Regions from separate parts of the Streptomyces sp. NPDC050423 genome, predicted to be linked through region 2. Evidence: riboswitches for the same ligand, from Rfam matches in the RefSeq annotation. Region 2 holds a riboswitch; each other region holds the start of a gene.
The links. A riboswitch is a leader RNA that binds a small molecule or an ion and turns the genes downstream of it on or off. The one in region 2 is predicted to bind S-adenosylmethionine.

Region 1 (3,269 bases), on a different contig from region 2:
CGCCGCGCCCTCGCCCGCCTCCTCGGCGAGCGCCTCCGCGAAGGCCCGGTTGTAGGCCTCGAAGGACGCCCACTGCCGGCGGAACTCCGCGTCGAAGACGGGTTCCAGGGGGGTCTGGTAGAGCAGGTGGTGGACGAACCAGAGCACCGAGTTCGCGATCCCGTTGTACGCGTCGGCGTGCACGTCCGCGTCGATGTCGAGCATCCGTACGCCCGGCTCGCCGACCCCGCGGCGCACCGCCTCGCGGTCGCCGTCACCGAGTGCGGCGCAGACCCACATCTTGTCGTCCACCGCGCTCAGCCCGGAGACGAGTCCGCCCCCGCCCCGTTTCGCGTCGAGTGAGCCGTCCTCGCGGAGCGCGTACGAGACCGGACCTCGGTTGGACGCGACGAGTACCTGGGCGGCGGCGGGCTGAGGGACGTGCTCGGAGACCATGCTGCGGAACCTAGCCCGATCCCGAACCGTCCAAACGTGCGTGCGGCGGTGCTCCGGTCACGCCGCGCGGCGCGAGACGTACTCCTCGATCTCGCGCATCGGCGGCCGCTCCTCGGTGTCCACCGGGTACGTGTGCGGGACGAAACCGTGCTCGCCGCGCTCGAACTGGGTCAGCGCTGGGCGGACCAGATGCCCCCGGGAGAGCCGTAGCTGAGCGGTCCGGTAGATGGCCGCCGCCATCCGGCCGAGCGCCTGGCCGTCCTGGTGGCGGTGCTTCCTGACGCCGACGTCGACCTGGCCGAGCGCGTCCAGGCCGACCGTGTGCAGGGCGTCGACGAGCAGCCCCAGCTCCACTCCGTAACCGACCGGGAACGGCAGCTGTTCGAGCAGGGAGCGGCGTACGGCGTACTCGCCGCCCAGCGGCTGGACGAAGCCGGCCAGCCGCGGCCAGTGCAGATTGAGCAGCGGCCGTGCCACCAACTCGGTGACCCGCCCGCCCTGGCCTGCGGTGTCCCCGAGGGGACGGTCGTACATCGCCTTGACGAACTGCACCGAGGGGTCGGTCAGCAGCGGGCCGACGATGCCGGAGACGAAGTCGGCCGAGAAGTCCTTCAGGTCCGCGTCGATGAAGCAGACGATGTCACCGCTGGTCACCAGGAGTGACCGCCAGAGCACCTCGCCCTTGCCGGGGACGGCCGGGACCCGGGGCAGGATCGCGTCCCGGTGGATCACCCGGGCGCCCGCCCGGCGGGCGACCTCGGCGGTGGCGTCCGTGGAGCCGGAGTCGATCACCACGAGTTCGTCGACCAGCCGGACCTTCTCCATGAGCTCGCGCCGGATCACCCGGACGATGTCCCCGACCGTCGCCGCCTCGTTGAGCGCGGGCAGGACGACACTCACGCTCCCGCGGCGCGGGTCGCCGTCCCTGGCGGCCAGGAGCTGCTCCAGCGGGCGGTCGGCGGAGGACCAGGAACGCCTGGTCAGCCAGCCTTCGACCTCTTCCAGCACGGTCGATACTCCCTGTATGTGATCCATCTCGCGGTTCGGACGACTATCTCAACAGTCCGGTGCTTCGGTTACAGTCTTGAACAACGCAGATGGCCGTGGCATGCCGGGGTCCATCCGCTGATAAACGCCTGGATCCATGGTCCAGTGCCACAGCGCTCATCCAGAGGGACAGAGGGAACGGCCCGTTGAAGTCCCGGCAACCATCCAACCGACCGCGAGGTCAGGTGGGGAAGGTGCCAATTCCGTCTTGTGGCGAAATGCGTCACGAGGAAGATGAGGAGAAAGGGCCTCGCCATCATGGCTGTTCAGACTGTTGCAGCAAACACCGAATCCTCCGTTGACCTTGGTCCCGCCGCGGCACTTTCCTGCCGCGAGTGCGGAGAGCGATTCGAGCTCGGTCCCCTTTTCGCCTGTGCGACCTGTTTCGGGCCGCTCGAAGTGGCGTACGACCTGCCGAGCGGCTCCCCGGACGAGCTGAAGAAGCGCATCGAGGCCGGCCCCGACAACATCTGGCGTTACGCGCCGCTGCTGCCGGTCCCCGCCGATGTCGCGGACAAGCCCAACCTCAACCCCGGCTTCACCAAGCTGGTCAAGGCCGACAACCTCGCCCGCGAGCTGGGCGTCACCGGCGGCCTGTACGTCAAGGACGACTCCGGCAACCCGACGCACTCCTTCAAGGACCGAGTCGTCGCGATCGCCGTCGAGGCCGCGCGCGCCTTCGGTTTCACCACGCTCTCCTGCTCCTCCACCGGCAACCTCGCCGGTGCGGTGGGCGCCGCCGCCGCCCGCGCCGGCCTGCGGTCCTGTGTGTTCATCCCGCACGACCTGGAGCAGGGCAAGGTCGTCATGGCCGCGGTGTACGGCGGTGAGCTGGTCGGCATCGAGGGCAACTACGACGACGTCAACCGCTTCTGCTCGGAGCTCATCGGCGACCCGCTCGGCGAGGGCTGGGGCTTCGTCAACGTCAACCTCCGGCCGTACTACGGCGAGGGCTCCAAGACGCTCGCGTACGAGATCTGCGAGCAGCTCGGCTGGCGGCTGCCCGACCAGATCGTCATCCCGATCGCGTCCGGCTCGCAGCTCACGAAGATCGACAAGGGTCTCCAGGAGCTGATCAGGCTCGGTCTGGTCGAGGACAAGCCGTACCGGATCTTCGGCGCCCAGGCCGAGGGCTGTTCCCCGGTCTCCACCGCCTTCAAGGCGGGTCACGACGTCGTGCGGCCGCAGAAGCCGAACACGATCGCCAAGTCCCTGGCGATCGGCAACCCGGCCGACGGCCCGTACGTCCTGGACATCGCCCGCCGTACCGGCGGCGCCGTCGAGGACGTCAACGACGAGCAGGTCGTCGACGCGATCAAGCTGCTGGCGCGCACCGAGGGCATCTTCGCCGAGACCGCGGGCGGGGTGACGGTCGGCGTGACGAAGAAGCTGATCGAGGCCGGTCTGCTCGACCCGTCGCTCACCACCGTCGTCCTGAACACCGGTGACGGCCTCAAGACGCTGGACGCGGTGGCCGCCACCTCGCAGGCGACGGCGACGATCCGCCCGAGTCTGGACGCCTTCCGCGCCGCCGGCCTCGGCACCGGCTGAGGGACTGCCGGTGCCGGCTGACAGGCCGTCGGCACCAGCTGAGGGGCTGCCGCAGCCTCCGACCATCCGTGACTCCAGGAAGGGCACCCACCATGAGCGTCAAGGTCCGTATCCCCACCATCCTCCGCACCTACACGGGCGGCCAGGCCGAGGTCCCGGCCGAGGGCGCGACCCTCTCCCAGGTCATCGAGTCCCTGGAGAAGAACCACCCGGGCATCGCCGCCCGTGTCCTGGAC
Region 2 (3,269 bases):
GTACAAGGAGATCACCGAGGGCCACGGCCACCACTGATCACCTGAACTGATCGCCACAGCAGGAGCCCCGCCCATCCATACGATGGACGGGGCTCTTCGCTGTCCCCGGCGCTCGATAGGGTGGTCACATCCCTTTATCGGCTGTGGACCCCAGGAGCGGACCATGAACGTTGTGACCCCGGTCGGCGGCGACAGCGTGGCGGCTCGTTCCTGGCCCGGCGTGCTGACCCCGCTGCTGCGCGGCGAGGACCTGAGCGCCGACGACACCGCGTGGGCGATGGACCGCATCATGAGCGGTGAGGCGACCGACGTGCAGATCGCCGGCTTCGCGGTGGCCCTGCGCGCCAAGGGCGAGACGGTCACGGAGGTCACCGGTCTGGTCCGTGCCATGTACGAGCACGCCACCACCATCCACGTGCCCGGCCGTACGGTCGACATCGTCGGCACCGGCGGAGACATGGCCAAGACGGTCAACATCTCCACCATGTCCGCCATCGTCGTGGCGGGGGCCGGGGCCAAGGTCGTCAAGCACGGCAACCGCGCCTCCTCCTCGGCCAGCGGATCCTCCGACGTCCTGGGCAAGCTCGGCGTCAACCTGGATCTGCCGCCGCAGCGCGTGGTGGAGGTGGCCGAGGAGGCGGGCATCACCTTCTGCTTCGCGGTGAAGTTCCACCCCGCCCTGCGCTACGCGGCGAAGGCACGGTCGGAGCTGGGCGCCCCGACCACCTTCAACATCCTCGGTCCGCTCACCAATCCGGCCCAGGTCCGCTCCCAGGCCATCGGCGTCGCCGACCTGCGGATGGCGCCCATCGTCGCGGGCGTGCTCGCCGAACGCGGCAACTCCGCGCTGGTCTTCCGCGGCGACGACGGCCTGGACGAGCTGACCACCACCGCGACCTCCCGGGTCTGGGTGGCCCGGGACGGCGTCGTGCGCGAGCAGGCCTTCGACCCGCGCGACGTCGGCCTGGACCTGGTGCCGGTGGAAGCGCTGCGCGGCGCCGACGCCTCGTACAACGCCGATGTGGCCCGCCGGCTGCTGGCCGGCGAGACCGGCCCCGTCCGGGACGCCGTCCTGCTCAACGCGGCGGCGGCCCTGGTGGCGCTGGACCAGGGGGAAGGCACGCTCACCGAACAGCTCGCCGCCGGTATCGCGAAGGCCGCCGAGTCCATCGACTCCGGGTCCGCCGGGCGCGTGCTGGAGAGATGGGTCAGGGCCAGCAACGCCTGAGCGTACGGAAGGTGAAGCGGGGCGCAGTCCAGATCATGGACTGCGCCTTGCGCGTTCCGGTACGTATGGCAGGATGCTGGGCAGGTCATGAGTGACAGCGACTACGGCCCCGGCCCGCTGTCCGGCAACCCTCCGTCCGTGGCGGGGTGCCCCGGGTGAAGACCAGGCCGCAGGCAGCGAGGTCTGCGGCAAGCGCGGACCCCTCGACGTCGTGAGATGTCCACCCGTGGGGTCCTGGTCCTCAGGGAGCCTCTGTGAGCAAGCGAATGCGATAGGGCTTTTCGGCCCTCCTCCGCACATCCTCTTCCTTCCTTCCGTGCTGCCGCGTGTCCGCGGGCACGCGGAATTCGCCTGCCTGTTACGGGAGTCCGTCATGTCTGTCTTCACCGCTGCCGCCGACCAGTCCATTTGTACCCCTCTGCCGGTTCTGGGCAAGGATGTGACGGTCCCGCTGGTGACCGGTGGTGAGGTCAGCTACGCCGCGCTGGACTACGCCGCCAGTGCCCCGGCCCTGCAGCGGGTGTGGGACGACATCGCCGCGTACGCGCCGTACTACGGCAGCGTCCACCGCGGCGCCGGCTACCTCTCGCAGCTCTCCACGGACCTCTTCGAGTCCAGCCGCGTCACCGTCGCGGAGTTCCTCGGCTGCCGCGCCGACGACCAGGTGATCTTCACCCGCTCGACCACCGACTCCCTCAACCTGCTGGCCGCCGCGGTCCCCGCCGACTGCCAGGTCTTCGTCTTCGAGACCGAGCACCACGCGTCGCTGCTGCCCTGGCGCGACACCCGGGTGACCTACCTGAACGCCCCGCGCACCCCCGCCCAGGCCGTCGCCACGCTGGAGCGGGCACTCGCGGACCGCTGCCCCTACGGCCCCGCGCTGGTCTGCGTCACCGGCGCCTCCAACGTCACCGGTGAGCTGTGGCCGGTCAAGGAGCTCGCCGCCGCCGCGCACGCCCACGGCGCGCGGATCGTGCTGGACGCCGCGCAGCTGGCCCCGCACCACCCCGTCGACATCACCGAGCTGGACGTGGACTGGGTCGCCTTCTCCGGCCACAAGCTGTACGCGCCGTTCGGCTCGGGCGTCCTGGCCGGCCGCTCCGACTGGCTGCGCGACGCCGAGCCCTACCTGGCCGGCGGCGGCGCCTCCCGCAAGGTCGCCCGGCGCGCCGGCGGCGGGGTGGACGTCGAGTGGCACACCACCGCCGCCCGCCACGAGGCCGGTTCCCCCAACGTCATCGGCGTCTACTCCATCGCCTCCGCCTGCAAGGCGCTCACCGAGGCCGGATTCGAGGGCCTGGTCGCCCGGGAGCAGCAGCTCGTCGCCGCGGTCCGCGCCGGCCTCGCCGAGGTCCCCGAGGTCAAGGTGCTCTCGCTGTTCGGTGACGACGCCCCGCGGGTCGGCGTCATCTCCTTCGTCGTGGAGGGCTGGAACAGCTCGCACTTCGCCGCGGCGCTCTCCGCCGAGTACGGCATCGGGGTGCGCGACGGACTCTTCTGCGCCCACCCGCTCGTGCGCACCCTGCTCGGCAGCGACCCGCAGGACATCGGTGAGTGCGGTGCGCCGGAGGCCGGGCCGGGCGAGAGGTCGCTCAACGCGATCCGGGTCAGCTTCGGTGCCGGTACGCCGGACGAGCACATCGAGCGCTTCGTGCGGGCGGTCAAGGAGCTGGTGAGCGAGGGCGCCCAGTGGAAGTACCGCACCGAGGACGGCCGTTGCGTCCCGGACCGGGGTGCCGCCCAGGTCTGAGGGGCGTGAAACACGTTCGGCCGGGTACGGACAGCCGTCCGTACCCGGCCGAACGCATGTACCTACGCGTCCAGACCGATGGCGAAGGCCGCCTCCAGGTCGTGCTGCGAGTACGTACGGAACGCCACGTGGGTGTCGGTCCCCTCGACGCCGGGGATCTTGCTGATCCGGCCGGGGATGACGTCGGCCAGATCGTCGTGCTTGGCCACCCGGACCATGGCGATCAGGTCGTACGTACCGGTGACCGAGAAGACCTCGCTGACGCTGTCCAGCGCCGCGACGGCCTCGGCG
Region 3 (3,269 bases), on a different contig from region 2:
TCGGTGTTGGCGGCGCCGAGCCCGAGCAGCAGCATGTCCCCCGCCCTGATCCGCTGCCCGCCGAGCTGGGTGTCCCGGGCGGCCCAGCGTCCGGCGAGGATCTGCGTCGGCGCGTCCTCCCAGAGCACCTCGTTCATGGCCTCGGCCACGCTGCGCCGCCCGCCCGCCATCGATTCGGCGAACTCCTCCTCGGTGAGCATCAGCCGCAGCGAGTTGCTGATCCAGTCGGCGGTGGTGAGGTGCCCGGCGGCCGTGATGGCCATCAGGTCGAGCATGTACTCCTCGTCGGTGAAGGCCTCGGGGAAGGCGAGCATCCGGGAGGTGACGTCGTCCCCGGGCTCGGCACGCTTGGCGGCGACCAGCCGCCGCATGTGCTCCCCGAAGCGCAGATGGGCCTCCTGCGCCCCCGGACCGCCGTCGGCCAGGTCCTTCAACACCTGGGCGATATCGGCGCCTTCGTCATCGGGGAACCCGACCAGCCGCGCGAGGACGAGCACGGGTAAGGGCTCGCAGAAGTCGGCGACGAGGTCGGCGGTGCCCCGGCTGCACACGGCGTCGATCAGCCGGTCGGCCAACTCCTCGCAGTGGCTGCGGATCTCGAACGGGTCGGTTCCTTCGAGGGCGGGTCCGACCATCCGGGCGTGCCTTCGGTGCTCGTCCCCCGCGCTGAAGTAGATGGACGGCAGCGGCCGCCCGACCATGGGCAGCAGCGGCCAGTCGTCGGGGATGTGCTCCCACTGGTTCCACAGGCCGACATCGCGCGGGAACAGCTCGCCGTCGCTGGTTACTTGATGAAGCTCGCGGTATCCGATGACCAGCCATGCGGGGAACCCGCCCGGCAGTTCCACGGGGACGACCGACCCGTGATCACGGCGCATGACGCGGTAGACGGCCCGCGGCTCGGTCTGGAACGAGGGCCCGCTGAGCGGCACGGCCCCCGGCCTCGCGTGTGCGGGGCACGCAGGAGGGGGCGAGGCGGGCTCGGGCCGTGCGGAGGATGGGCGCGTCATCGTTCTGACTCCTGTGGGCGGAAGCTTCACGCGTCACGATCATGCGATCAACGCACGCCCACTATAAGGATTTTATGTGACGCCACGGCGGTCAATGGCGATCAAATGTGCAGCCGGAGCGAAGCAACCGGCTGACATCTCAACACAATTGACCAACATCTTCAGGTACCGCCCCGGCCACCCGGAGCCGGAGGGCGGCCGAGCGCGCCCGGGAGAACAGACAGAACAGACAGGGCTTGAGCACCCCCGGCCCAACCCGGACTACGACTGCCCGGAACCCTGGACGCCGCACAACTTCCCGCCCTCGAAGGCGACGTTGACGATCGCGGCGACCGGGCTCTCGCCGTCCACCAGCTTCAGCGCGTGCCACCGGGACAGCCAGTAGACGCGTCCACGATGACCGGCGAGTGTCTCCCGCAGCGCATCGGGAGAGTGTGTCCAGACCGCTGGAAGGCCGTCCGCGTAGTCGAACGCGGCACGCAGTCCGACCCATCCGTCGTCCCGGACGTCACCGGCGCTCAGCAGTATCTCGACGGCCTGACCGGGCTCCTGCCGGCACTTCTTGGCATGGATCCAGTGCACCTGATGGCCTGCGGCGTACCGGTCGCAGCCGTCGCTCCGCACGGAGCCGTTCTCGGTGAGATGACGCAGCACGGTGAGTCCCGCCTTCCGGGGATGATGGACCCCGAGCGCTCTGCACCGCGGTCCGCTGTTCCCCGTACCTCGCGCACGGGGCAGGTCGTCACCCGGAGCACCCGCAGCGGAGCGGGGTGCCGTCCAGCCAGCCGGGGCTGCGCGCTGGAACTCATGACCCGACGAAAACCCTAACGCACCCGTGGGGCGGACCCCGACGGGCGGCGCCGCCCAGCCGACGGGTGGTCAGGAGCGGCACCGGAACGGGCCGACCCCGACCCGATCTCCCGGCCCTCCCCCGCCACCCCTGCCGGCAGCTCGATCAGCCCGTGGCGAAGCCTGGGTCGCTCGTCCCGGCCTCGCCCGTCTCGATGTGTCCGGCGAACCGCCGAAGGAACGTGGCGTCCGCGTCCGAGACCACCGTGATGTCGTACCAGCGCTTGCTTCCCCGCAGGTCAACGGTGTGCTTCACGGTCGCCCCCGGACGCACCGCGAAGGTCTGCACCCCGCCCCCATAGGTGTCCGCGATGCGCACGGTCAGCTGGACGGTACCCGTTCCGGTATGGGTGAGAGTGAGGTCGAGCCCACCGCTCGACGGGTCATGACGTGTGGTCACCTCCGGTCCCGCCGCCTTTCCGGGCCCCCGGAAGGCGCGCAGGAACCCGTTCGGACCGTGCACGGTGAGGTCGGTCACGTCATTGGAGTAGGCCGTGTTCCAACTGTCGGAGAGCGCCTTGCCCGCCTCGGTGGTGTAGGTCCAGGGCCCGTCGGTGCGGTTCGCCGACGTCACCAGGAACTGCGCCCCGGCCGCGTCGCCGCCGCTGAAGGTCAGTTGGTACTTCCCGGAGGCCGGGTCGGCCGCCCCGTCCACGAGGGGCGCGTACCGCAGTGGCCGGGTGGGCCGCGAGCCGGGCTCCTGATTCGGCACACTGCCGGAGACCGGCGGCACCGGTACGTAGTCGGGGTGCCGGTCGCCGTCCGGCGGCGCGTATCCGTCCGTGGAGGGCAGCGAGACGGGTGCGGTGTCGGTACGGCTGAAGTCGAAGGCCGAGGTGAGATCACCGCAGACCGTGCGCCGCCAGGGGGAGATGTTGGGCTCGTGCACACCGAACCGCTCCTCCATGAACCGGATGACGGAGGTGTGGTCGAAGACCTCCGAGCAGGAGAACCCGCCGGTGCTCCACGGGGACACGACCGTCATGGGCACGCGCTGACCGAGGCCGTAGGGCCCTGCCGCGTAACGGATGTCGCCGGGGAAGTGGTCGGCGGAGGTGTCCACGGTGGAGAGCCCCTGCGCGGCCCCGGACGGTACGAACGGCGGCACGACGTGGTCGAAGAATCCGTCGTTCTCGTCGTAGGTGACGAAGAGGGCGGTCCGGCCCCACACCTCCGGATCGGAGGTCAGCGCGTCCAGCACCTGCGAGATGTACCAGGCACCGTAATTGGCAGGCCAGTTGGGGTGCTCACTGTAGGCCTCCGGCGAGACGATCCACGAGACCTCGGGGAGCGTCCCGGCCCGGACATCGGCCTTCAGGTCATCGAGGAGCCCGTCACCGTTCTTGACGTCGGTACCGGTGCGCGCCTTGTCGAAGAGGGGGTCGCCGGGCTCGGCATCACGATAACTGT

Region 1: it holds a riboswitch for S-adenosylmethionine, as region 2 does, so the genes downstream of both, thrC (threonine synthase) here and AB0I52_RS17895 (aminotransferase class V-fold PLP-dependent enzyme) in region 2, are expected to answer to the same signal.
Region 3: it holds a riboswitch for S-adenosylmethionine, as region 2 does, so the genes downstream of both, AB0I52_RS26160 (hypothetical protein) here and AB0I52_RS17895 (aminotransferase class V-fold PLP-dependent enzyme) in region 2, are expected to answer to the same signal.

Annotation. Positions count from the first base shown of each region.
Region 1 is NZ_JBFAJY010000038.1:47,323-50,591, forward strand. It holds gene AB0I52_RS25425 (trehalose-6-phosphate synthase) at 1-435, opposite strand, end outside; gene AB0I52_RS25430 (glucosyl-3-phosphoglycerate synthase) at 493-1,443, opposite strand; SAM riboswitch class I at 1,597-1,723, shown strand; gene thrC (threonine synthase) at 1,741-3,033, shown strand; gene AB0I52_RS25440 (MoaD/ThiS family protein) at 3,126-3,269, shown strand, end outside.
Region 2 is NZ_JBFAJY010000022.1:13,995-17,263, forward strand. It holds gene AB0I52_RS17885 (ubiquinol-cytochrome c reductase cytochrome b subunit) at 1-37, shown strand, start outside; gene trpD (anthranilate phosphoribosyltransferase) at 164-1,228, shown strand; SAM riboswitch class IV at 1,312-1,429, shown strand; gene AB0I52_RS17895 (aminotransferase class V-fold PLP-dependent enzyme) at 1,602-2,978, shown strand; gene AB0I52_RS17900 (Lrp/AsnC ligand binding domain-containing protein) at 3,041-3,269, opposite strand, start outside.
Region 3 is NZ_JBFAJY010000040.1:45,339-48,607, reverse strand. It holds gene AB0I52_RS26165 (cytochrome P450) at 1-1,010, opposite strand, end outside; gene AB0I52_RS26160 (hypothetical protein) at 1,272-1,664, opposite strand; SAM riboswitch class IV at 1,714-1,823, opposite strand; gene AB0I52_RS26155 (phosphocholine-specific phospholipase C) at 1,966-3,269, opposite strand, start outside.